DNA from 3 places in the Sporosarcina sp. SAFN-010 genome. Region 3 is predicted to be linked to each of the others. Evidence: riboswitches for the same ligand, from Rfam matches in the RefSeq annotation. Region 3 holds a riboswitch; each other region holds the start of a gene.

Region 1 (8,442 bases), on a different contig from region 3:
TAAACAAAGTTAGCTTAATCTCAATGTAATCTGCCAGCTATTTTTTCATAAGTAAAACCAGCGCCTGTCAATTATAGGCGCTGGTTTTCTTTTTACTTACTCCATCAATAGGATCTATCTCTTTCTGATTTGTCCCGTTGGTTAGGCGTCATCGGCTCGTGTTTTGGTTTTAGATTTCCGAGCTCAGATAACTCTAGTGAAATTTCTTCTTTCATTTTTTTGATTGTTTTGTTCGATTTTTCTTCTGCTGTGGAGAGTGTTTGAAAGTTTCCGTTTGCACCTTTTCGGACTTCTTTTGTGATACTAAAACCTCCCTAGTTGTTGTTGTGTCGTTCATTGTTAATATGGCTTTACCAAATCGTTTTATGTATTTTTGTTGAAGATTATTTAGTAAGACCCTGCGATGGATTCTATCATTTGTGCAATATACCGTTCACGAGATAGACAAGAAATTGTAAGATAACTTATTGTCTTTTTATAAAAAGACTCCCTATAATGGAGATATCTTATTTAAGGAGCTGGGGAATTTGAAGTCATTCAAGTCGTTTACTTCAAAAACATTTATCGTCCTGTCCCTCCTAGTCATTGGCATAGCATCTTTTCTGTTATGGATAACAAGTGATGCTCATCGTGCGACTCCGCTGTCATACCCTGCGTTAGAGCAGAAGCTTGCAGCAGCAGATAGTGCGACGTTAAAAGAAACCTCATCGGGATCTCTCTATTTAAAAACAGCGAATGACCTATATGTTACAAATGTACGTCCCGAAAGTGAACTTGCAGAACAGCTTGTTAAGACATATAACGTTTCGTATACGTATTCAGGTGGAAATGCATCCAGTTACCTAATTGCAGGGTTACTGTTAGCTGCGCTTCTCACGTTACTTATTCTTCAACAAAAAGGAAAACTGGGTGTAGGCGCAGCTTCTATGAAACATAGCGCATCGAAAGAAACACCTCTTCCGGACATTACCTTGAATGATATCGGAGGACTGTCACAAGAAATGAAAGACGAGATTCACCAAACACTGGATATCATTAAAGACCCGAAACGATCGGAAGCACTTGGTGTGAAAGCACCGAAAGGAATCTTGCTCGAAGGACCACCCGGAACTGGTAAAACTTTACTAGCCCAGGCAATTGCACATGAAATCGGTGCTTCGTTCTATTCTTCAAGTGGTGCTGCATTTACTGAGCTCTTTGTCGGTGTAGGGGCATCTCGAATCCGTACCATGTTCCAAAATGCACGAAAGCAGGAGATGGCAGTCATTTTCATTGACGAAGTGGATGCGCTTGCTGGAAAAAGAAAAGCTCACGGTGGAGAAGAGTCTGAGAAAACGTTGACTGAGCTTCTTGTCCAACTGGATGGCGGGGCGGATAATGAAGGAGTTTTGTTCATTGCTGCAACAAATCGGAAAGATATGTTGGATGAAGCCTTCTTACGACCAGGACGCATCGATTATTCTTTCCAAGTTCCTCTCCCTGATACACATGGGCGTCGAGAAATTATGGACATCCATATTAAAGGGAAGGCATTGGCACCTAACGTGTCTGCGTCACTGGACATGTTGGCAGAAAGTACATCCGGCTTTTCAGGTGCACAAATAAGTGCACTCTTTACAACGGCAAGTAAACGAGCGATTCGAGAAGGGCGAGCTGAAATAGACACGAGCGATATGGATTTTGCAATTGACCGGACCATTCTTGGCAATGCGTCCAGGAGCATGAATGATCCATTAACTAAGCGTCGTGTTGCAATTCATGAATCTGGTCACGCATTAATCGCTGCGATTACAAAACCACATTCAGTGCGAAAAGCAACGATTATACCAAGAGGGCAAGCGCTTGGTTACGTTGCGCCAATTCAAAAAGAACTGCATTTACAAACTGCAAGTGAACTCCTTGACCAAGTCAGTATGATTCTTGGCGGTGGTATAGCAGAACGTATCTACCTGGGAGAACATAGTATTGGTGTAAGTGGAGACGTTCAACAGGCAAAAGATATTATTGAACGGATGGTCGACACGGGGTTACTTCAAGATGGGTTCACGTTAACGTTCAGTAAAACCGACAAAGAAATTAAGATGCAAGAACTCTTTACTGTCGCTGTTGAGCGGACTGAAGAATTGATACGTGGCCATGCTAGCCAGTTCGAGCATTTGGTCAATGAATTATATACAAAAGAAACATTGGACGGTTCTGAAGTGCATGAGATTGTGTGCGGTGTGAAAAAAGAACTCGTTCCAAGTTCGTAATAAAGAAGAGGGCGGCCAAATATATGGCTTGCCCTCTTTTATCTTTTTCGGTTAGGAATCTTATCACTGTGCTTTTTATCATTTACGAATTTCATAACGACCGGTAAAATAATTGGTCCCCATTTAACAGCTGTCTTAACGACTTTAGTAATTTTCATATGCTTCGCTCCTTAAAAGAAGTTATACCCCTCTTTTCCCATGTTGAGGGGGTATTTAAACCTGTAAGAGAATCCCAAGTAACTAACTGCGTAACAGATTATAGATTTCCCTTTTTAGAGCGAGGAATGGGTCACTCATCAATAATTCCTCAGAACGGGGTCTATCAAAAGGAACGGTGATTTCTTTTTTCACAACGGCAGGTTTGTCAGATAGGACGATAATCCGGTCAGATAGAAACAGGGCTTCGTCGATATCGTGTGTAATGAAAAGAATCGACTTTTTGTACGTTTCCCAAATAGATAAGAGCCACTGCTGCATTTCAAGACGTGTGAATTCATCTAACGCTGAAAAAGGTTCGTCCAAGCAAATTATCGATTGTGGGGCATTTAAACTGCGGATGAAAGATACGCGCTGTTTCATACCACCGGACAGCTCATTAGGATAGGCATCTTCGTAACCGGACAAACCTGCGCTTTTAATGAGTTCCAGCGTTTTAGTACGGTCTTGTTTGGTACCAGCAATTTCCGCACTTAGCTCAACATTTTGTAATACAGTCCTCCAAGGAAAAAGCGCTGGACTTTGTGGCATATAACTAATATGTCCACGGGAATTATTCAGAACAGAACCGTCAAGAGAAATTGTGCCAGATTCAGGTGTGTAAAGTCCACCAATGAGCTGGAAAATCGTGCTTTTCCCGCTTCCTGAAGGACCCACAATAGAGACGAACTCGCCTTCTTTCACGGACAATGTAATGTCTTGAAGAACATGGTTTAGACCATATGATTTTGATAGATTTTCAAGAGTGAGTTGACCCATCCGATTCTTTCCCTCCTTGACTTCGCCAACGTAGGACGCTTTTTTCGACAGCTAAAATAATTCCGAAATACGTTAAACTCAAAATCATGATCAGTACAATGGCAACAAAAACACGGTCCGTTTTGAACGAAGAAGAAGCGAGTGTCATATAGACACCAATTCCTTTGTTCGCACCGAGCCATTCAGAAATGACAGCCCCCATAACACTGTAGGTTGCTGCGATTTTTAGTCCTGAAAACAGTGAAGGCAATGAGTGTGGCCATTGCAATTTCCAGAAAATCTGGCGATTGCTTGCGCCAATCATCTTTAAGTAGTACAACATGTCTCGATCTGTTTGTCTGAATCCATCCAGTGCAGCAATCGTTACTGGGAAAAAACAGACGAGAACGATGACGATGACTTTCGGTAGCATCCCGAACCCGAACCAAATGACGAGAAGTGGAGCGAGTACAATCACCGGAATGTTTTGCGATAAAATCAGGAGCGGATAAAAGGCTTGCTGAAGAAATGGGATCCGAAATAACAGAATGGCTACAACAACTCCTACAGTAATTCCGACAAGATAGCCAGTTGCTGAAAGAGTGATTGTGGACATAATATGAGAGACATACAATGAATAGCCGGTGAATGCCTCTTCAGCAATTTGAGTAGGTAAAGGAAGAAGCCAAGCGGGCACATCGAAAAGCCGAGCAGCGCCTTCCCACATAACGAGTAAAAGGATGAAGACCAGAAGCGGCCGCCATCCTTTATTTACTGCCGATTTCATCTGTATTTCTCCGTTAGCTTTTCCATAGAAGCACCTTCAGGATTGCTGTAGATTTTCACTTGGGAAATGACACTTGATGCTCCTAATTCAGTCATACGAGTGTTCATTTTTTCAATAATGCTGAGCAAGTTTCCAAGTTCGCCTTCCATCGTCGTTTCAAGTGGTGCGACCCGATAAGGAACACCAGATTGTTCGATCACTTCAATCGCCGCATCTACATACGGAATGACATCTTCGCCGTTTGGGGTCTTTGGTATTATTTGAATACTAACAAGTGCATTCGCCATTTTCATTTCCTCCTTAGTTTGGTAAAAACTCGTTTGTGAATGCATCTTTTGCGTTGAATTCGCCTTCAAGCAAGTTGTTCTCATCCATCCACTCCGCGTAATTTTCCCATGTTTTCAGTTGTTGTTCGCCGAAGCGAGGTGCGTCATCCTGATATTTAGGGGAAAGCCATTGCTGACTTTTTTTGACGAGCTCTGGATCTAAATCAGGGACGGCTTTTATTAAGATATCTGCAGCTTCTTCAGGATGATCAATTGCAAACTGGTACCCTTTTACAGCAGCTGCAACAAAGGCTTCCACCTTCTCGGGATCTTTTGCAATGAGTTTTTCATTTGTAGTAATGACGGGTGTATAGTAATCCAGATTCTCTGAGTAGTCCTTCAAATATTGCATGTTCAGTTCCATTCCACGTTGTTCGGCTTCGATGCCTGTCCAGCCATAGTATACCCAGGCAAGGTCGATATCACGTTGAATCGCTGTGAAGAAATCAGAAGAACCCATGTTGATATACTTTACTTTACTGCTGTCGCCGTTATCTTTTTCCATCAGGGATTCGACGACAGCTTGCTCAACAGGAGCACCCCAACCGCCATAATTTTTCCCTTCGAAGTCTTTCGGCGATTCTATGCCTGCCTCTTTTAAGGAAGCAAATCCAGACGTATTGTGTTGGATGATTGCAGCAATCGAAACGATTGGAATACCTGCCGCACGTGCTTCTGTGAGTGCTTCCTGTGCACCGATTCCAAAATCAGCTTTTCCTGATGCTACGAGCTGATCAGCACCAGCTTCGCCCGGAAGCATGATTTCTACATCCAGTCCTTCATCTTTAAAGTATCCTTTTTCTTGAGCTACATACAAACCAGTATGATTCGTATTTGGTGTCCAATCGAGCGCGAAATGGACTTTTTGGGTAGCTTCTTTGTCGTCTCCACTTGACGAGCTTGGTTCGTTTTCTGCTCCGCAAGCTGTGAGAAGCGATGCAGCAAACAGAACTGTGAGTATTCGTTTCAATGAAATTCCCTCCTGGAGTTTCACACTGCAACAAAAAAACGCGCACTCCCGATTTTCGGAAGTACGCGTCACATAATCATTATGGAATGAATATGTTCCCTCCGCTGGCGTTACCCAGATCAGGTTCAAAGGGTCTGCATGTCGCATGCATCTCAACCGGTTCTCCGGTACCCCTACATATTGTCAGTGATGAAGTTGTATGGTGTTCACTTATTACTTTGCCATACTTTTCTGTAAGTAGCAAGTCTCATAGTTTCAGCGTTTTTTACTTTCCGCAATGAATTTAGTCATGATATACTAAGAAAAGGATTTTCTACTCTGATTCATCCAAACAGAAAGTGAGTGGTCAAAATGGGCCGTAAGTGGAATAATATTAAAGAGAAGAAAGCGTCAAAAGATGCCAACACGAGCCGGATCTATGCAAAATTCGGTCGCGAAATATATGTAGCAGCAAAGCAAGGGGAGCCGGATCCGGAATCGAACCAAGCTCTTAAAATCGTTTTAGAACGTGCAAAAACATATAGTGTACCGAAAACAATTATTGAACGTGCAATTGAAAAAGCTAAAGGTGGAGGAGAAGAGAGCTACGATGAGCTTCGCTACGAAGGATTCGGACCAAATGGATCGATGGTCATCGTCGATGCGTTAACGAATAACGTCAATCGGACGGCATCAGAAGTACGCGCAGCGTTCGGTAAAAATGGAGGCAACATGGGTGTGAGTGGTTCTGTTGCATACATGTTCGACCACACTGCTGTTTTCGGAATTGAAGGGAAGTCAGCAGATGACGTCCTTGAATTGATGATGGAACACGACGTGGATGTCAATGACATTAGCGAAGAAGACGGGCAAGTTCTAGTTTACGCAGATCCGACAGCATTCCACGAAGTTCAAGAAGCGTTTAAAGCTGAAGGAATCACTGATTTCACAGTCGCTGAATTGACTATGCTTGCACAAAACGATGTCGAGCTTGACGCGGCATCAGTTGAGCAATTCGAAAAAATGATCGATGCAATCGAAGACCTCGAAGACGTTCAACAAGTCTATCACAACGTAGATCTTGGAGAATAAAACACAATAAAAAGCGACAAGAGCGGTCTAACGCTCTTGTCGCTTTTTTAGTTGTCACCAATTATTGTTCTTATACTTTTTATAATAATTCACTTGTCTAAGGAACAAATAAAGCTTCCGCTTCAAATGCTTGTCCCCTTTGTAGAACAGCGGGTTTACAAACTGCTTCTGTTTCAAAAGACGTTTAATGTCTCTCTTAACTGCCTTGTTCGTTACAAACTTCTTTAGCACAATCTTTGGAACTACTGTGAACAGGAAAGGTTTGTTGAGCAATACTAGTGGCTTTTGCTTGTTGTAGATCAAATCATCCACAAAATAACTTGCCATGTTATGTCCTAGAGCCGTTGTATAGTAACTAGAACGACCTTGGCGGATATTCACTTCAAAAACTTTGAATTTCTTATCGCGAGGATCATATTTCAAATCGAAGTTCGCAAAGCCTCTATAGCCCACAGCCTCTAAGAAGTTTTTCAACTTGTACATCATTTCTTCGTTGTATCGTGTAATCACAGCTGTGTAGTTTCCGATTGCAGTCACAGTATGTTCTTGCAAAACAACTTGTGCAAACGTGACGAGCTGGGTTTGTCCAGCTGAATTTGAATAGATAACCGAATCCCACATATATGTATCATCACCTGGGATGAAATCTTGAATGATCAGCTCTTCGTTGTACCCACTATTCTTCACCGTTTCAATGACTTCGTTTAATTCAATCAGAGAGTTCACTTTGTACACTTTTTGCTGTCCGGCAAACTTGTTTTGGTTATAGACAACAGTATCACTCGGCTTCACGATTACAGGATAATTCATGTCTTCCTTGAAAGGTCCATCCACTTTGCAATCGTAGAAGAATGTTAATGGAGTATCAATACCATGTTCTTTGCACAACTTATAAAAGTGGGACTTAATCTGTAAATTGTCCATGAGCTCACGGTCGATATAATTGAAAGTAAAGTGCTCTTTTAACTGTTCTGCATGTTCAATGATAAGCCGGACATACAAATCATTCGTACCTACTAGTAATAGTTCGCGCCCTTCAGCTTTATATTTAGCAGCAATTTTAATTAGAATGTCAGCAAACTTATTTTCTTCAGATAGCTCTGTATTGAGCTCGATTTTATAGGGAATAGTACTGAGTTGTGTAAATGATAACGGCTCTTTCCCGATCAATACAGGATTGATATGGTAGGCTTCGTGAAAAGAAATTGCCATGTTGTATGCGTTCATATCTGTACCAACTATGATTGGTAAGAATGGAAGTTTTTTTGTGTTCATTGTATCCTCCTAAATCTCGATGGAATTGTCGTTCCTAAAATCCTAATCTCTATATTACATGGAAAACACTTTGGTATACAACAGTTAGCCTACGCGGGAGTGTACCTAATCAGGTTTAAATCTGGATAAAAAAAGGAATAGAAAAATGAGGTTCATTTCAAGGAGGAACAAGCACCATGTTGAAAATTGAAGAAACAAAAATGGATATGAAGCGTGAGGAAGTCATCCAAAGGCTAGTAGGGCGAGGTATTTTCAAGATTGAAGGAAAGCAGCTCTATGAACTACCATTACTTATATTAATGAAAGAATATTATAGGCACATATAATGGCAATTGCCGGTTGAGGAAATTCTCCTTAGCCGGCTTTGTTTTACCACTCTATTAGTGAAGAGGTGAATGGACATGAACGATAGTCAATCAATTCGTAGTAGACTCGAATGGGTGAATGAAGCCACCATAACTATGATTCAACGAGCACTGGAAGATGAATCGCTCAGCTCTGAAGAATTAGTATTATTTTATATGGATCGGATATCCAGAGAAGGACAAATAACTAATGCAATTCTCGAGTTAAATCCCCATGCCTTACAAATCGCTCAGACACTCGATTTTGAAAGAAGGATATCAGGTAAACGTTCAATGCTACATGGTATACCAATTTTACTGAAAGATAATATAGATACAGGAGATGCCATGCATACGAGCGCAGGTAGTTTAGCATTGGAAAATTACTATGCACCGCAGGATGCTTTTCTCGTTAAACAGCTTAGAAAGGCAGGAGCCATCCTACTTGGAAAAACTAACATGA
Region 2 (8,442 bases), on a different contig from region 3:
CCTGCGGGAAGGGTTCTACGTCGTTTCTTTTGCACAACCTGCTTGCCATTGACATGCAAAGAACCAGATGTTTTCAACAACTGCATAAGCGATAGCAGTAGCGAGCTCTTCCCAGAACCGTTCTCTCCTAAAATCGTCACCCAGGAACCTTGGCTAATAGATGCATTTGGCACGTGAATAACGGATTTCTTGCCGCGATACCCGTTGAATTCCTCCGCATGAAGAACTTCAACCGAACTTATAGATGAACGATTCTCACTCAACGTCTTAAATGCTTTTGAATCCAAATAGTCAACCCATACTCCTGGATACCAAATGCCATATCGAATGAGTTCTTCCTTATAATCTTTAAAAATCGAATCGGGTGGACCATCTGCTAATATTGCTCCATCATCCGTAAATAGAACGACACGGTCAATCCACTCAGCAATCTGTTCGATTTTATGTTCCACAATTACGACAGTTTGCTCAGCTGTTGCGGCTTGAATGGACGTCCATATTTGGTCCGTACCTTCAGGGTCGAGAAGAGCGGAAGGTTCATCTAAAAACAGCACTTCTGGCTCCATCAGCAAAACGGATGCCAATGCTAGCCGCTGTTTCATGCCTTGCGATAGTTCAAGAATCGGCGTGTGAATGTCTGGCAGATGAAGACCTACACATTCCAAAGCTTCGACAATTAGCGCAGTCATATCCTGGCGAGGTACGTTCAAGTTTTCCAATACAAACGCGAGTTCTTCGTCTACATAAGGCATGCAAAATTGTGTGTCGGGATCTTGGAAGACAAATCCCCATGAATCCGGAAGCTCAAGTTTTTCCGCTTTCATAGGTAACTCAAAGGAATTCGGGACAATACCACTCGCAACTTGCAGCAACGTGGACTTCCCGCAGCCGCTCGGACCGAGCAGCAATACTTTCTCACCCTTATTGACTGAGAAGGAGAGGTCCTTAAACAACAAGGAATCCTCCCCAGGAAACTTCAATCGCAAGTTGGTCATACTGAGCGCAGCCTCTCGTTGGTGTGAGATTAAGGTTTCCATTCAAATCACCTGTCCAGCAGCGAATATTCTTCTTTCGCCACCGGTCGTATTGACTGAGTAACGCCTGTTGCTTCGAGTGCACGAACGATAAGAACCGCAAATACTCCAGTAAAGATGAATGCACTAATTGCACGCAATCCGTACTTTACAACGAGCGCCCAAGTTTCCAAGTCTGCATATCCGTAAAACATGTCCAGTCCGAAACTCGCAGCACACGACAAGATCCCTCCAAGACCTGCGATGATCATAGAGAACTTCCTATATCGGAATGCGGCAAACAGCAATTCTGCAGCTAATCCTTGAGCAAATCCATAGATCAGAACTTCCAAGCCATGGCCGATAAATGCAGAGAGTCCTGCGCCAGCAATACTGGCGATCAATGCGACACCAGGCTTACGGATGAGCAGAAATGCAAACACCCCATTCATGAACCACATTCCATAGAGTAGTTGTCTCGCTACTGGCATCATCGGTTTGACGACAGTATAGAGATCATCCCAAAACTTCATCAGGATACCGAACACGACACCGACCATGATGGTAATGAGTAAATCGGTGAATGTTAACTTTTTCAATGAACTCCAACTCCTTTTTTGCTTGTGTTCTCACAAAAAAAGACCGTCTGAAAGCGCAGACGGTCGAGGAGTGGGTTCCCGGGTACCCAAATGATCCTCAGATCACGGCTCTCTACGCTGGCATTATCCAGATCAGATGCGGTCAGCAGCGGATTCATCTGCTATCTCAGCCTGATTCACTCAAGCACCCGTACGGTCAGTTATGTAAGTGATTCGAGTATACAACAGTACAAATTTTCTGGCAACCTCACAATCTACTTATAGTTTTTTGATATTAGGTGTTCGCAAGCGCTATTTCTAAACGTTTGCCGAACTTATCACGCCAATCGTCAGCGAGTGCTTCTATCGCTAACACACGACGGATTCCTTCGATATCTTTAGGATTATGGAAGTACGTTGTATTGGCTTCAAGTACTGTGACTCCATGTGAATCTTTTTTGTGTAACGTTATCTGGTCATCCGACCGAACCATTCCTTCTTTTAGAACGCGACATAAGTAGCCTGTAAATCCGGTTTGGATCATGTTTTTCATCATAGGATATCCAAGGCGCTGGTCAATTGTGTTGCATGGAATTCTGCCTTGGGTCACTTGTATGACAGCGTCTCCAAGTGTAAAGATATCACCTATACAAATTTCAGATTCGGTCATGCCGGATGCTGTGATATTTTCTCCGAATGCTGCGGGTGGAAGTACACATTCAAACTCATCATTCCACTTTGAATAGTGTTCATGAGGATACATACAAACTGCACGATCGAGTCCACCGTGGTGTTTTTTATCAGCCACGTCGTCGCCTTTGAAACCATCAACAGACAAAAATGCTTCTTGAATTGTTTCCTTACAAATGCCGGTCACGAGTTCTTTTCCTTTTGACGTACTAATTTGCTTAGGTAAACTCGTAGATAGTGCCACTAATTGCATGTATTCTCCTCTTTTCTATTCATTAGATTATGCAATAAGTATAGCAAATAAGACAAGAGTTAACGACAGTATTCTGATAACAAGGTGAATTCCAGAGAATTGGTCGACCAAATGCGTCTTTGCCCCTATAATGGGTACAGGAGAACTAGAACGTATTTTGGAAATGGGGAACAGGTGTGAAGAAGGCGGTAATATTCGATTTTGATGGGACGATTATTGATACAGAATCAGCATGGTTTGATATTTATCAGGAAATCTTGAAGGAGCAGCATGGATTCAACTTGACGTTAGAGGAATTCGTGAAAGTGGTAGGTTCAACGGATGGAGCCTTATTCGACTTTATTGACCAGTCGCTCGATGTGCCAATGGATCGTACTGTTTTCCATGATCAGGTCAATACCCGGTTTGAAACGATTCGGGAACAATTGGCTTTACGGGAAGGGTTTTTAGAGACTGTAAAACAACTAAAAGAACGAGGGATCTTGCTGGCTGTTGCGAGTAGTTCAAATCGAAATTGGATCGAAGGGTTTCTCACGAAATATGGCTTGCTGGAGTATTTCCCGATTATCGTTTCAGCAGATGACGTGGATGAAGTGAAACCAAATCCAGCTATTTACGAAGTGGCATTGGAACGACTTGGTGTTACACCAGATGAGGCAATTGCTGTGGAAGATTCCTATAACGGATCGATTGCAGCAATAAGCGCAGGCGTGCATTGCTTAATCATCCCGAATGATGTGACGCGTTCGTTATCGTTCCACGAAAAGGGACAACTGATTGAGTCGTTTTCTGATTTTGACTATCGTTTACTAGAGCAGTAAATAGGTAATTCGAGAGCGTTCTATCCAAAAATGGATGGAACGCTTTTATATGGGCGGATTTAGGGGAAGAGACATATAGGCGGTCTAATATTTCGAACTTTGAAACTATAATTGTGGACATTCGTAATAGAAAGAAGGGAGTGATGGACGTGAAAAAAACATTGTTAAGTGTTGTGATGTTGGTATTGTTGATAGTTTTTCCGATTCCGGCATTTGCAGAAGATTTTACAATCAAAGATTTTAAAATTGATGCACAACTCGAAACGGATGGAAATGTGCAGGTGAAGGAACGGTTAACGTATGAATTCGACGGTTCTTTCAATGGAATCACCCGTGACCTTTATCCGAAAGAAGGTAGCAAAATCAGTGATCTTCATGCTGAAGAGAATGGGAAATCTCTGAAAATCGAAGGGAATGATGGCAGCTATAAAATACACAGGAAAGCAAAAGATGAGACTGTCGCTATTGAATTAACCTACACGATTGTAGAAGGTGTAGAAAAATACTCTGACATGGCACAATTTTACTGGCCGTTTTTTGACGACCGAAACGAAACTGACTTTGGAAATGTAATGATTACTATTCGCCCGCCTGAAGTGACGAATGATGTAATTGCGATGGGCTATGATGCTGCACGTGGATTAGAAAAGACGGATGAAGAGGGAACGGTTGTATTTAACCTTGGAGAAATATCAGCTGGGACGAATGCAGATGTCCGCATTGGTGTTGACGAGGCGCTATTCCCCGGGTCTCTACAAACAAGTGACCAAAAAATACGTCCCGAATTGGAAAAAGAGCAAGCATCATTAGCAGCTGCTCAAGCGCGTTATGACAAGATGCATAAGTTGTCAGGGCAGGTGGCTCCATTCATATTTGGAAGTGCAGTACTGCTGTTGCTTCTTATAGGCGTATATGTCATGCGAACAGAAAACAAACGCCGCGAGAAAGCAGCTTTGGATTATCCAGAAGCCTACTTTGTTCCAGAAGAGATTATGAGCTTGCCTTCAACACTTAGATACACGGTATTGCATGTGGAAAGTACACAAATTCAAACAACCGCATTATTAGATCTGCTTAGAAAAGGATACATTGAAAGAGATGGAGAAGATGCATTTCGTGTAATCAGTCGTGATACGGAGTATGAGCACGAACGATTGCTCATTGAATGGTTATTCGATGGTTTTGGTAATGGAGAAACATTTTCCTATAGTGATTTGGATGTATTGGAAGGAGACAAACTATCAGTTCAACAGGAAGTCAATAAATATAATACATTGCAAAGTGCCTGGGAGAAGTCTATTAAAGAGGAAATAGATGAAAATCATTTGAAGGGCGGCGGTAAAGGAGTCCGTGTCTTATCCGTAATAGCAGGATTTTTACTGATCGCACCTATGATTGCATTTGGAATCTATGATCAACCGATGTGGTTATTGTTTTTGATATTCCCAAGTCTCATTCTTGTACTATTTGGATTTTTGTACGCTCCACAAACAGTCAAAGGGCATGGAATCCAATATCAGTGGGAGGCTTTTAGAAAGCGATTGCCTGAGGTGACAGAAGCAGATTTGAATGATCAACTCGATGACGAGCAAAAGCGTGCAGTGATTTTTGGAATAGGTACGAAAACACTTAATGAAAATAAATTGTTTGAATCACATTCAGTATACGATCGAGGGTTTGTTCCGCCAATTATGTACTACTTCCCAATCGGTACGCTTGCATATACGCAATTGAACCGGGCGGATAGTGCAGTTGCTGCATCGAGCTCGTCTTCGTCATCAGTCTCTGGTGGCGGGGGAGGAGTTGGAGGCGGAGGTGGCGGTGCTGGAGCCTTTTAATCCTTGATGACAAAAGTTAGTCACAACCAGTGCAATCCTTAATACAATTAGCTAGGTAACCTACCAGAACCGTGATAAGATGAGGAAATATATTATTTTGGTTCGATACTGGCTGTAGGAGCGTATAATATGAAAAAAACATCCCTAACTTTATGGTTGTTGCTAACCAATTTGCTCATTGCCTTTTTAGGCATAGGTCTCGTGATTCCCGTCATGCCGACGTTAATGAATGAATTACATCTATCCGGAAAAGTAGTCGGCTACTTAGTCGCTTTCTTTGCGGTTGCACAGCTTATTGCCTCTCCGTTATCGGGGCGTTGGGTAGATTCAATTGGGCGGAAGAAAATGATTGTCATTGGATTGCTCATGTTTAGTGCATCAGAACTGCTATTTGCTGTCGGTCAAACGCTATCTGTTTTGTTTGCATCCCGAATTGTCGGTGGAGTTAGTGCAGCTTTCATCATGCCAGCGGTCACAGCATTCATCGCGGATATCACCACAAACGATACTCGGGCGAAAGCGCTTGGGTATATGTCCGCAGCAATTTCCACTGGATTTATCCTTGGACCAGGAGTGGGTGGGTTCCTTGCGACACTTGGTACCCGAGTTCCGTTTTTCTTCGCAGCAGGTCTAGCGCTATTTGCAGCTATCTTCTCGCTGATTATGTTACGCGAACCTGAGCGTCAATATGAGGAAACGATGAATACGAAAAAACCAGGATTTACACGGGTTTTTGCACCCATATACTTCATCGTTTTCCTCCTGATTTTTGTCTTGTCATTCGGACTGGCATCGTTCGAATCCATATTTAGCTTGTTTGTCGATCACAAATTTGGATTCACACCTGCAGACATTGCCATCGTTATTACAGGAAGTGGAATTGTCGGGGCAATCGCACAAGTCGTACTGTTCGATCGACTCGCAAAACGGATGGGCGAAAAGAAGCTGATTTACCTGTGTTTAGTTTTATCCGCTGTTTTAGTTGCAATGATGACAGTAGTGAATTCTTACTTTGCGGTTTTAGCAGTTACGATTGTCGTGTTTGTCGGATTTGATTTGATCCGTCCAGCGGCGACTTCCTACTTATCTAAAATTGCAGGGAACGAGCAAGGATTTGTCGGGGGCATGAACTCCATGTTTACGAGCATTGGGAATATGATTGGCCCAATCGTTGGGGGCATGTTGTTTGATATTGACCTCGACTATCCGTTTTACTTCGCGACGATTGTACTTATCGGAGGAGCTATACTCGCATTCGTTTGGATGCGTAGACCCGACGTAACAAAAGACCCTATACACCAGCCGTTGTAATCGGCTGATGTACAGGGTCTTTTTCTATAAGAAGAACACAATCAATTGGGATGCTATCGCAACTAGGATTAGCGCAAATGGATAAGCAGCTGCGTACGCTATCGCTGGATCTTCTGAGTCGATTAGTTGGTTCAAGGCACCAAGTGCAGGTGTACTTGTCATGCCACCTGAAAGTCCGCCAAGTGAGTGGACGACACTTAGTTTTAACAGTTTGCGCGCAGCGAAATAGCCGGCGAAAATAGGGATCAGTGTTATCAGAACCCCACCAAAGATGAGCTTCACGCCTTCAGTCTGGATTACTTCTACAATACCGGCACCTGCTGTCGTTCCGGCTCCGGCTAGGAATAGCACCAGACCGAGTTCACGGATTACATGATTGGAAGGACCATAATAGCGAACGTGGATAGGTCCAAGCTTACCGAAATGCCCGATGATCAGAGCGACAAAAAGTGGACCTCCTGCGGTTCCTAGCTTAATGGTACCAAGACCTGGTATTGGTATGGGAACCATACCAAGCAATACGCCAAGCAACAACGTCACACTGATTGAAAAGATATCCAAATTCGTGATGGCGAGTTTTTTGCGGTTGAAAAGTTCCTCGACTTCATCAAGTCGCAGCTCCGTACTGACAATCGTTAAGACATCCCCGCGGATCAGCGGCAAATTTGGATTTTGCGTAAGTTCAATTCCCTCACGTGTAATGCGGGTGACAGTCGTTCCGTGATCTTTTCGTAATCTAAGGTCTTTCAGCGTTTTCCCCATTACTTCATCTGAATCGACGGTCACTTTTCGGAGGTGGACATTATCGGGATTCTCTAAATCTGTGTCGACAGGCTTCCCAACATATGCGATTAGTCCATCGAGCTTCGTCTCATTACCTACGACAACTAAATTGTCTCCGTTCAGTAATATCGTATCACCTAGAGCAATCATCGTATGACCATCACGGATGACCCGGCTGACGACGGCGTCATAGGGAGCGAAATTCAACTCGCTTAAACTACTTTTGTGAAGCATCGGGTTCGTCACTTCAAGTGTTGTGAGTACGGGAGAACCTACTGTCCGGATCGGGTTCGCGGTCTCTTCCAAGTCTTTTTGTAAGTCCACTTTGCCGATACGGGGCAACAACTGGACAAACAAGACAACGGCTAGAACACCGAATGGATAGGCAATACCATAACCAACCGACGCTAGTGGATCATGAGTTGCCTGCAAGGCAGCGGCTAAACCAGGTGTACTTGTAAGGGCACCGGTCATGAGTCCAACACTGAGCGCCGGGTCCAGGTTGAGCCCTTTTGCAACTAAAATCGTCGTTACAACAGCAAAAAGGATGATTAGTAACGACAAAATCCCGAAAATCAGGCCACTTGATCGCAGCATGCGGAAAAACTTCGGACCTGCCTGCAATCCGATACCGACTATGAAAAGACTCAATCCGAGGTTTTGGATCACTGGCGAAATGGCAAAGCCGAAATGTCCAAATACCATTGCAACTAGCAAAACTCCTGCTGCACCTAAGTTAAGACCCTTAATGGACAATGAGCCGAACCAGGAGCCCAGAAATAAGATAACGAATAATAAAATCAGTGGTTCGTCGAGTAACGAGCGCAGTAATTCCATCCAATTCACCTCTATGAAACAATCTACCCCAAGTATACTGTAATGAACCAGCTGAGTGCAGTGACAAGTCCTGAAATTCCCATTGCTCTGAAAGATAGTGAATCTGTGGATCGGGATGAAAAGGTTAGTCATCTTATACAATAGGGAAAGAACGAAATGAGGAAGTACACTAGCTACGTATGGAAAGGAGTTTTCACGTGGGAATATTATTAATCATTTTCATCGCTCTCGGTGCTGCGGGGGTGCTCCTTCAAGGGTTGATGTATACGAAGCAATTCAACTTGAATTTAGGAATTCGTGTCATGAATACTGTACTCG
Region 3 (8,442 bases):
CAGTAATCGCCGCTGCAAACGTACAACCCGTTCCGTGTGTATGCTGCGTCACAATCCGCTTGGATCGCATTAAAAAGTGCTCTCCACTTGCTGTCATGAACAAATCTTCCGCATAAGGAACATCTTCACGATGGCCCCCTTTTAATAGAACTGCAGAAGCTCCCATGGAAAGCAGTGTATTCGCAGCGAGTTCCATATCACTTTCTGAACAAATTGTTTGACCCGTCAATACTTCTGCTTCTGGAATATTCGGTGTAATGAGCGTCGCTACAGGGAGTAAGTGATTTTTTAATGCTACAACTGCCTCGTTCTGCAACAAAGAAGCGCCGCCCTTTGCGATCATGACAGGGTCGATGACCAAAGGAATTGTTGGATATCCCCTTAATTCAATCGCGATTGTCTCAATAATTTCAGCAGAGAATAACATTCCGGTCTTAATCGCTTTTACCGGAAAATCAGTGAGCACCGCCTGTATTTGTGCTGCAACAATCCCTGCATCAACTGGCTGTACAGCGTGCACACCAAGTGTGTTTTGCGCGGTAATCGCAGTCAGTGCTGACGTACCAAAGACTCCGAGTTCCTGAAACGTTTTCAAATCCGCTTGAATGCCCGCGCCGCCGCCACTATCAGAACCCGCAATCGTTAACGCTACTGAGGTCACGAAATCACCTCCTGTTCGTACTGGAATTGATTGTCGGCAACATCTTGAGATTCTATGGAATGAAGCGTATTTAAAAAGTTCATAGCAAAATCGCCAGGGCCAAATGACTGTTCAGCTGCGATTTCTCCAGACTTTTTATAGAATGCAAGACTCTCAGCTACTGTTTGAAGGGTATCCCCATTACTAACTGCTAAAAATGCTCCAGCCACTGCACTGAGGAGACACCCTGAACCGGTTACAAGCGTCATAAGTTCATGTCCGCCAGATATCCGAATCACTCGTTCTCCATCAGTAACCAGATCCGTTTCACCCGTTACAGCGACTAAACAGTTATTCTGTCGAGCAACTTGCTTTGCTGCATCTGTAATATCAACGTCACCACTTCCGGCGTCAACACCTTTGGCATTCCATGCAACACCAGCAATCGCTGCAATTTCGCCTGCATTTCCTCGGATCAGTGTAAAATCCAACGTGTCTAACAGGTGATCAACTGTTTGCTTACGAAATCCAGTTGCACCCGCACCTACAGGGTCAAGCACGAGGGGATGTCCATGTTGTACAGCACTCTTTCCAGCAGCAATCATCGAATCGACAGTTGTCGAATCTAATGTCCCTATATTCAGAAGGGTACAAGAAGAAATTGCGGCGATATCTGCAGCTTCTTTCAAGGAATCCGCCATAATTGGAGAAGCTCCGAGAGCCAACAAGCCATTCGCCTGGAAATTAGCCACCACAATATTCGTGATGCAGTGTACTAATGGTTTGGTCTGTCTCAGGTCTGTGAGAATGGTATGCTGTCGCATCAAAGCTTTACCTCCGTTTTAGAATCGGCTGCCCACTGTTGTTGAGTCCAAGCCATTTCCCAGAATTGCAATTCATAATGGCTGCTTTTCACGAAGTGGGCTTTCAGTTCTTCACGTTTTTCTAATGAAACAGAATCCGCCAGTTCATTCATGCGGTTAATTTGTTCGCGGGTCGCTTGTTCAAACCATTCGGATCCGTATGTCGCGATCCACTTATCGTAAATGGGATGATTTGGCGTAGCGTTTTTCAATCGTTCACCAATTTCGTAATACAACCAATAGCAGGGGAGTAGTGCTGCTAGCGTATCCGCAATGTCCCCATTCATGGCTGTTCGGTACAGATGAGAAGTATAGGCATAAGCTGTTGGCGCTGCCTCAAACGAGTTGAGGTCCTCATCAGTAACGTCGAGTAATTCAAAGAATCCTTCGTGCAGCGAAATCTCAGCCCCACATGTTTCTTCCGCATGCTGTGCAAAGCGTTGAGTTGTTGCTAAATCTTTTGCTTGCACAGCAGCCAGTGCATGGACTTTTGCAAAATGCTTCAAGTAATACGAATCTTGGAGAACGTAAAATCTGAAAATGTCTTCAGGTAGTGTCCCAGCTGCCAAGTGTTGAACAAACGGATGGTTAAAACTAGCCTCCCAGCTTTCATTACAAAGCTCACGAACTTCTTCACAAAATGTCATTTAAAACCGCCCCTTTCGATGAATGAACCGAAAAAAAGCCACCCCTATCGACTCATCAGTCGAAGGAGCGGCTCGCGTAATAGGAAATTTCAAGGAATCTATAAAGAACTAGACTCGTCCATGTGCGATCCACTTCCCTCCGCTGGTATGAGCCAGATCAGGTTCCAAGGGTCCGCATATCTATACGCGTCTCAGTCTTTTACAAAGACTCCCCCAGTGGGCAATCGTTTTCAGTTTTCTCCCTCACTATATCATAGTTTTAAAAATTGGCAATAAGGGCAAAATACAACTACTACGTGAAAGGAGGCCATGTACATGCCGGATCGCTTTGAAATCACATCTGTCACCCATGAAGTTGGTCGAATTGCATTTGAGTGGGATGATGCAGGTGGAATGTACCACGTGTATAAAGACGGCGAGCACATTTATGAAGGTACATCCCCTGATTTTCAAGATACTGATCTTTTAGCGGACACGTTTTATAAATATACAATCGAACGATATGTAAATGATGAAGTGAAGGACGTGGTCGTCATGCAGACTTCCACATTTTCCATGGAGAAAAACAAAAGCAATCCTCTTCAGTCACTTGTCACGACGACAATCATCGCTAGAACTCAAATCGCATTGTCTTGGGAACGTTTGAGTGACACAGAGACGTATATCATTTATCGCAATGGAGAACAGCTAGACCAGGTGGATACTAATCGATTTATCGACAGGGACTTTAAGATGGATGAACCAATTACGTACGCGATCTATTGTGAGCGGTCCATTGTTCAATCTGAAGTGACCTTCAACAATGCGAGATCTTTCATCGCTAAAGCCTTGGGATTGTTTTTACCAAAAGACAAGGAAAAACCAGCCTACATTGAAGGGTTCACGATGTTGAAATCTATTGATAGCCCCTCTGCGTTATTGACTTCAATTTATGATTATCAAAAACCAGCAACCGTCAACCAATGGAACTTCCGATACAAAACGTTTCTTGAGGCCGACCTAGTTGAGAACCCGAATGTACTCTCCCCTAATCGGTATTTTAAAGGTGACGATCGACAATTTGACCCGGAGTCCGATGCCTTTCGAACTTTTGTAGACATTGAAATCCATACGAACAACCCGGATGATCCCCTTACGTTCACAAAAAGAATAGGTGAAAGTGTTGCCTATGGATTGGATAAAAAAATACGCGACCGCGAAACGGCATCCGATAAAAAAATTATTATGAAAAAGTTTGATTATGGAAGAGATGAAACGAGATTTAACTTAGAACACGCAGTGGGCAACCCATTGACGACAGCTCCAGATATAAACTATGAAGTCCAGGCAGTCCTAAGAAGGAATGGAACGTATGACCTCACTGGTTTCCATGACCAGTCACCGAATCATGAAATCTATTTAAGAAAAGGGGAAACCAATCGATGGATTCCTGTTCATCAAAGCAGAAGTGAAGGACTTGCTTATATGAGTGGAGTTACGGCTTATCAGTATTGGCGTTTTTCCAATATCAATTAACTCAGTTACCTATTGTGACAGCATCATTCTATTCAAGATAAAAGGGAGAGATAAATATGACAAAAACAGCAATCGTTTACTACAGTTCAACGGGCACGAATCATCAGCTAGCTGAATGGGCGGCAGCAGCCGCTGAAGAAGCAGGATCTGAAGTGAAGATGTTGAAAGTGAAAGAAACGGCACCAGCAGCTGCAATCGAATCGAATGCAGCGTGGAAAAAACATCATGACGCAACGCAAGATATTCCAGAAGTGACACCGGAAGACTTGGAATGGGCGGATGCAATCATTTTTAGCATTCCAACACGCTTTGGTAATATTCCTGGACAAGTGCAAAGCTTCATCGACACTGTTGGAGGTCTATGGGCACAAGGCAAACTCGCCAACAAGGCAGTAAGCGCGATGTCATCCGCACAAAACGAACACGGTGGGCAAGAGGCAACGATTTTATCACTCTATACGACGATGTACCATTGGGGAGCAATTGTTGTAGCACCCGGGTATACAGATCCTGTGTTATTTGCAGCGGGAGGTAACCCATACGGAACAAGTGTCGCTGTTGGCCCGGACGGTGAAATGAAGACAGACCGTAAAGCCATTCAAGCAGCTGTAGATTACCAAGCGAAGAGAACAGTGTCCGTAGCAAAAGCACTTCAGCATATGGAGTGATCTAGATAGTTCTGTAAAATAACAAAACCGTCACCCGCGATTGGGTGACGGTTTTGTTATTTTACGAGTAATACTGGACAACTAAGACGCTTCATCACTTTGTGACTGACACTGCCAAGAATCATTTCCTGGAAAGAATTGAGCCCGCGACTACCAATGATGACGAGGTCAAACAACTCTGTATGCGCATAGTCGATTAGCACAGGCGCTGGATCTCCATGGAGGATTTGGACTTCGTAAGGCACATCGTATTCCCGCAAGACCAGTTCGATTGGTTTGAGTTGCTTTTTACGTGTCAGTTCTAGCGAATCCTTACTCTTTGCGTGCAATACGGATTCTTTTGCTTTGTCAAAATCCGCGACGAACACAATGGTAATCGTAGAGTCATCCGAACAGTTAGCAAGCCGTGCAGCTTCTCTAGCTGCACGAATGGAGTTATCAGATCCATCTGCAGCGAGCATGATTTTCTGATACATCGTTGCCACCTCATTTATCAATAGAGTCAGGTCATAAGCTCATTGAGCAGACGCCTGCTGGATTCCCCTAATCCGATAATCGTTACATTCACACCACGACTACGATAGGATTCAGTTACTTTTGTGACGGCAACAACTGCGGAATCATCCCATACTTGGGAATCTGTGAAATCCAGGATGATCCGACTAGCCGCTTCATCTCCACTAAATGCTTCATGGAACTTCTCAACGGATGCAAAGAATAATTGACCTTTCACAGCGTAGCGGATGGAGTCATCCTCAACAATGCGCTCTACATGTATCTTAGAGATTTTAGCAACGAAGAGAACGGCACTCAACACGACTCCTGCAATAACACCCTTAGACAAATCATTCGTTGCAACAACAATAATAACGGTTGTCAGCATAACGAGCGCATCCGATTTAGGCGCTTTTCGAATATAGGAGAACGAACTCCAGTCAAATGTCCCGATTGAAACCATAATCATAATCCCCACAAGAACAGGCATCGGGATTTGAACCACCAAGTCACCCAGAACGATAATCAGAAACATGAGGAACGCACCTGCTACAAATGTGGACAGTCGTGTTCTACCTCCGGATTTAACGTTAATAACGGACTGACCGATCATTGCGCAACCAGCCATACCTCCAAAAAAGCCATTAATGACATTGGCAATTCCTTGTCCGCGGGATTCCCTATTCTTTTCACTGTCTGTTGCGGTCATGTCGTCTACGATCGTTGCAGTGAGCAATGTTTCAAGCAGGCCGACAATCGCCAATGCAACGGAATAAGGTAATATGATCATCAAGGTTTCAAACGTAAATGGTACGTCTGGGATTAGAAAGTTCGGTAACGATTTTGTAATCGCACCGAGGTCTCCAACAGTTCGTAAGTCGGCCCCTGAGTAAATCGCGACGATACTAAGTGCGACAATAGCGATAAGGGGGGCAGGAATCGCTGTGAAAAATCTTGGTAAAATATAAACGATGAGCAACGTCACTGCTACGAAAACATATGTCATCGTTGAGATTCCTAGAAAGTGAGGAACTTGCGCCATGAAAATGAGAATTGCCAAGGCATTCACAAATCCAATCATGACTGCATTTGGTATGTACTTCATCAGCTTTGCAACTTTAAAAATCCCGAAAATCACTTGGATAACCCCGGTAAGAATTGTCGCAGCAAGTAAGTAATCAAGCCCATACTCACGAATGAGTGGGGTCATGAGCAAAGCCATTGAGCCGGTTGCTGCGGAAATCATTCCTGGGCGTCCGCCTGTAAATGAAATCACGACAGCGATGATGAAGGAAGCATATAGACCAACCATCGGGTCAACGCCTGCGATGATTGAAAAAGCGATGGCTTCAGGAATTAGCGCAAGGGCTACGACAATGCCCGCGAGGACGTCGGCTCGAACATTCGAGAACCAATGCTGTTTTAAGTATGATGCCATTATTGTGGACTCCCTTATAAAAAGTTGCAGATTCGTTACGGTGTACTGCATCTCTATAGTCTATCACGGGGAGTCACGACAATAAATGGCTGTTGCAGAATATGTTTAAACAACCTAAATAACTCATTGCAGAACTATATAGGTTCTTTGGGAAGGCGAATTGTAAATAACGATCCGTGTCCTTTCCTGCTTGTGACGTCAATAGTTCCTCCGTGTAGCGTTACGAGTTGGCGCACAATGGAAAGACCAAGGCCGAATTCTCCGTATGGATTGGATGTCCGTGAGTCAATCGCTTTATAAAAACGGCTCCAAATCTTTTCGACTTCATCCGAATCCATTCCGATGCCGGTATCCTGAATTTCTAAAATGACGTGATGACTATCTGTTTTCGCTAATATCGAAATTTCTCCTTTCTCCGTGAACTGGATACTATTCTTTGTAATGTTCAACAAGATTTGAGTGAGACGATCGTAATCGGCGAAGACGGTCAATGTTTCAGGTGCTTGCACTTCGATTGTTGTCCCACGTTGTTCAGCTGCCGGTTCCAACTGCTCACGAATCACTTCGAATAATTCCAAAACCAGAATTGGTTGCCTGATCAATGTAATTTGGTTCGATCTGATTTTTTCATAGTCAAGATTTTCGTTAACGAGGCGTAACAACCGTTTTGTTTCTCCACTTGCAAGTTGCAGCGCTTTGTCTTTTTCATTTTCAGAAATCAGATCACTCCGCAACCCTTCAATCGTTCCACGGATTGTCGTTAGCGGCGTTCGGAGTTCGTGGGAGACATCTGCCATGAACTGGCGTCTACGATTTTCTAGATTCTCAATTTCTTCATGGGAAGTATACAGGTCACTCACCATCGTATTGAAATCGGTAGCCAGTGCGTCGATTTCATCCCGTCCGCTTTCAGGAATCCGGATGGTATAGTCACCTGTAGAGACCGCCGCAGTAGCTAGACGAAGTCGCTTAATACGTCGTCCGTGATAGATGGACAGCAATCCGCTTAGAATGACAGCAACCGCTAATGCAGCGAGGGCGGCGTAGAACAAATAACGATTCATCTGTGAAATGATGGCTCGAGGCCCTTCAATAGGGGAGGTGAGTAAAACACCCCCGACAAACTGAGGTCCTTGGAAGTAAGGGAGCAACACAAAAGTGACGGCCTGATCAAAACGACGTTGCTCTTGGCGTACCGTAACAGTTTTTCCACTTTGAAGCTGCGCCCACTCTGATTCATTAAGTTCAATTAGTGGAGTTTTAAGCCCGGTCGAGTAGATAATTTTCGAGTCTTCATCGAACAAACTATACTCGATGTCCCTGCTATTCAGCACCTGACCAAAGGATTGAAGAGTTTGTTGGGAAGGCTTCGGACTGCGATCGATATCTGTTAGAAGGGCACGTCCATATTGTGTGAGCTCGTCAGTTTTCGTATCGTACACATATTGCTCGAAGAAATGGGAAAACAGCAACCCGACTAGAAGGACTGCGGCAACAATTACACTCACATGGCTGACTAACTGTTGAGTAAAGTAGTTCACTTTCATGAGGATGCCTCATCCGATTCGTCAAACTTATAACCGACTCCCCAAACGGTATGGATCACTGCTGTTCCGATTCCTGAAATTTTCGTTCGTAGCCGTTTAATATGAACATCCACCGTCCGATCATCTCCGTAAAAATCGAATCCCCAGACACGGTCAAGCAGCTGGTCCCGTGAGAAAACCTGTTTTGGATGTCGGATGAAAAAGACGAGTAAGTCATATTCTTTTGGAGTTAGGTTTTCGATAGCGACACCATCTGCGAACACTTCACGAGCGTTTTCATCCACACGGAAATGAACCGTTTCAAGCATGGGATTCGTTTCCTTCTCTTTTGTAGGTCGTCTGCGTGTTACGGCTTTAATGCGTGCCATTAAAGCAAGTGGGCTGAATGGTTTCGTTACATAATCGTCTGCTCCCATTTCTAAACCGAGCACCTGATCGGACTCGCCATCTTTTGCGGTGAGCATAATGATTGGGACGTCGTTACCTGCTTTTCGAAGGGTTCTACAAATCGTCACGCCATCCATTGAAGGAAGCATCCAGTCGATGATGAGGCAGTCCCACGAATCTTGTTGGGCTCGTTCTAATCCCACTTTTCCGTCCAAGACGAACTCGCCATCAATGCCTTCCTT

What was found. Region 3 has a riboswitch for thiamine pyrophosphate ahead of tenA (thiaminase II). Riboswitches for the same ligand answer to the same signal wherever they lie in the genome.
Region 1: linked by a shared signal. The riboswitch ahead of ACR65F_RS07230 (ABC transporter substrate-binding protein) and the one ahead of tenA (thiaminase II) in region 3 are both predicted to bind thiamine pyrophosphate.
Region 2: linked by a shared signal. The riboswitch ahead of ACR65F_RS07795 (ECF transporter S component) and the one ahead of tenA (thiaminase II) in region 3 are both predicted to bind thiamine pyrophosphate.

What each region holds. Positions count from the first base shown of each region.
Region 1 covers NZ_JBPFDS010000004.1:164,806-173,247, forward strand. Annotated here, with positions in the region: gene ACR65F_RS07205 (AAA family ATPase) at 528-2,252, shown strand; gene yxzF (small protein YxzF) at 2,291-2,410, opposite strand; gene ACR65F_RS07215 (ABC transporter ATP-binding protein) at 2,493-3,227, opposite strand; gene ACR65F_RS07220 (ABC transporter permease) at 3,208-3,993, opposite strand; gene ACR65F_RS07225 (thiamine-binding protein) at 3,990-4,280, opposite strand; gene ACR65F_RS07230 (ABC transporter substrate-binding protein) at 4,294-5,289, opposite strand; TPP riboswitch at 5,369-5,474, opposite strand; gene ACR65F_RS07235 (YebC/PmpR family DNA-binding transcriptional regulator) at 5,641-6,360, shown strand; gene ACR65F_RS07240 (carboxylate--amine ligase) at 6,415-7,635, opposite strand; gene ACR65F_RS07245 (Fur-regulated basic protein FbpA) at 7,812-7,961, shown strand; gene ACR65F_RS07250 (amidase family protein) at 8,037-8,442, shown strand, end outside.
Region 2 covers NZ_JBPFDS010000005.1:63,079-71,520, reverse strand. Annotated here, with positions in the region: gene ACR65F_RS07800 (ABC transporter ATP-binding protein) at 1-1,037, opposite strand, end outside; gene ACR65F_RS07795 (ECF transporter S component) at 1,043-1,612, opposite strand; TPP riboswitch at 1,705-1,814, opposite strand; gene ACR65F_RS07790 (MOSC domain-containing protein) at 1,887-2,534, opposite strand; gene ACR65F_RS07785 (HAD family hydrolase) at 2,711-3,355, shown strand; gene ACR65F_RS07780 (DUF2207 domain-containing protein) at 3,505-5,193, shown strand; gene ACR65F_RS07775 (MFS transporter) at 5,323-6,504, shown strand; gene ACR65F_RS07770 (aspartate:alanine exchanger family transporter) at 6,529-8,124, opposite strand; gene ACR65F_RS07765 (hypothetical protein) at 8,322-8,442, shown strand, end outside.
Region 3 covers NZ_JBPFDS010000008.1:72,249-80,690, forward strand. Annotated here, with positions in the region: gene thiD (bifunctional hydroxymethylpyrimidine kinase/phosphomethylpyrimidine kinase) at 1-661, opposite strand, end outside; gene thiM (hydroxyethylthiazole kinase) at 658-1,464, opposite strand; gene tenA (thiaminase II) at 1,464-2,150, opposite strand; TPP riboswitch at 2,268-2,375, opposite strand; gene ACR65F_RS10580 (DUF3238 domain-containing protein) at 2,466-3,665, shown strand; gene wrbA (NAD(P)H:quinone oxidoreductase) at 3,722-4,333, shown strand; gene ACR65F_RS10590 (universal stress protein) at 4,390-4,809, opposite strand; gene ACR65F_RS10595 (SulP family inorganic anion transporter) at 4,836-6,266, opposite strand; gene ACR65F_RS10600 (sensor histidine kinase) at 6,401-7,813, opposite strand; gene ACR65F_RS10605 (winged helix-turn-helix domain-containing protein) at 7,810-8,442, opposite strand, start outside.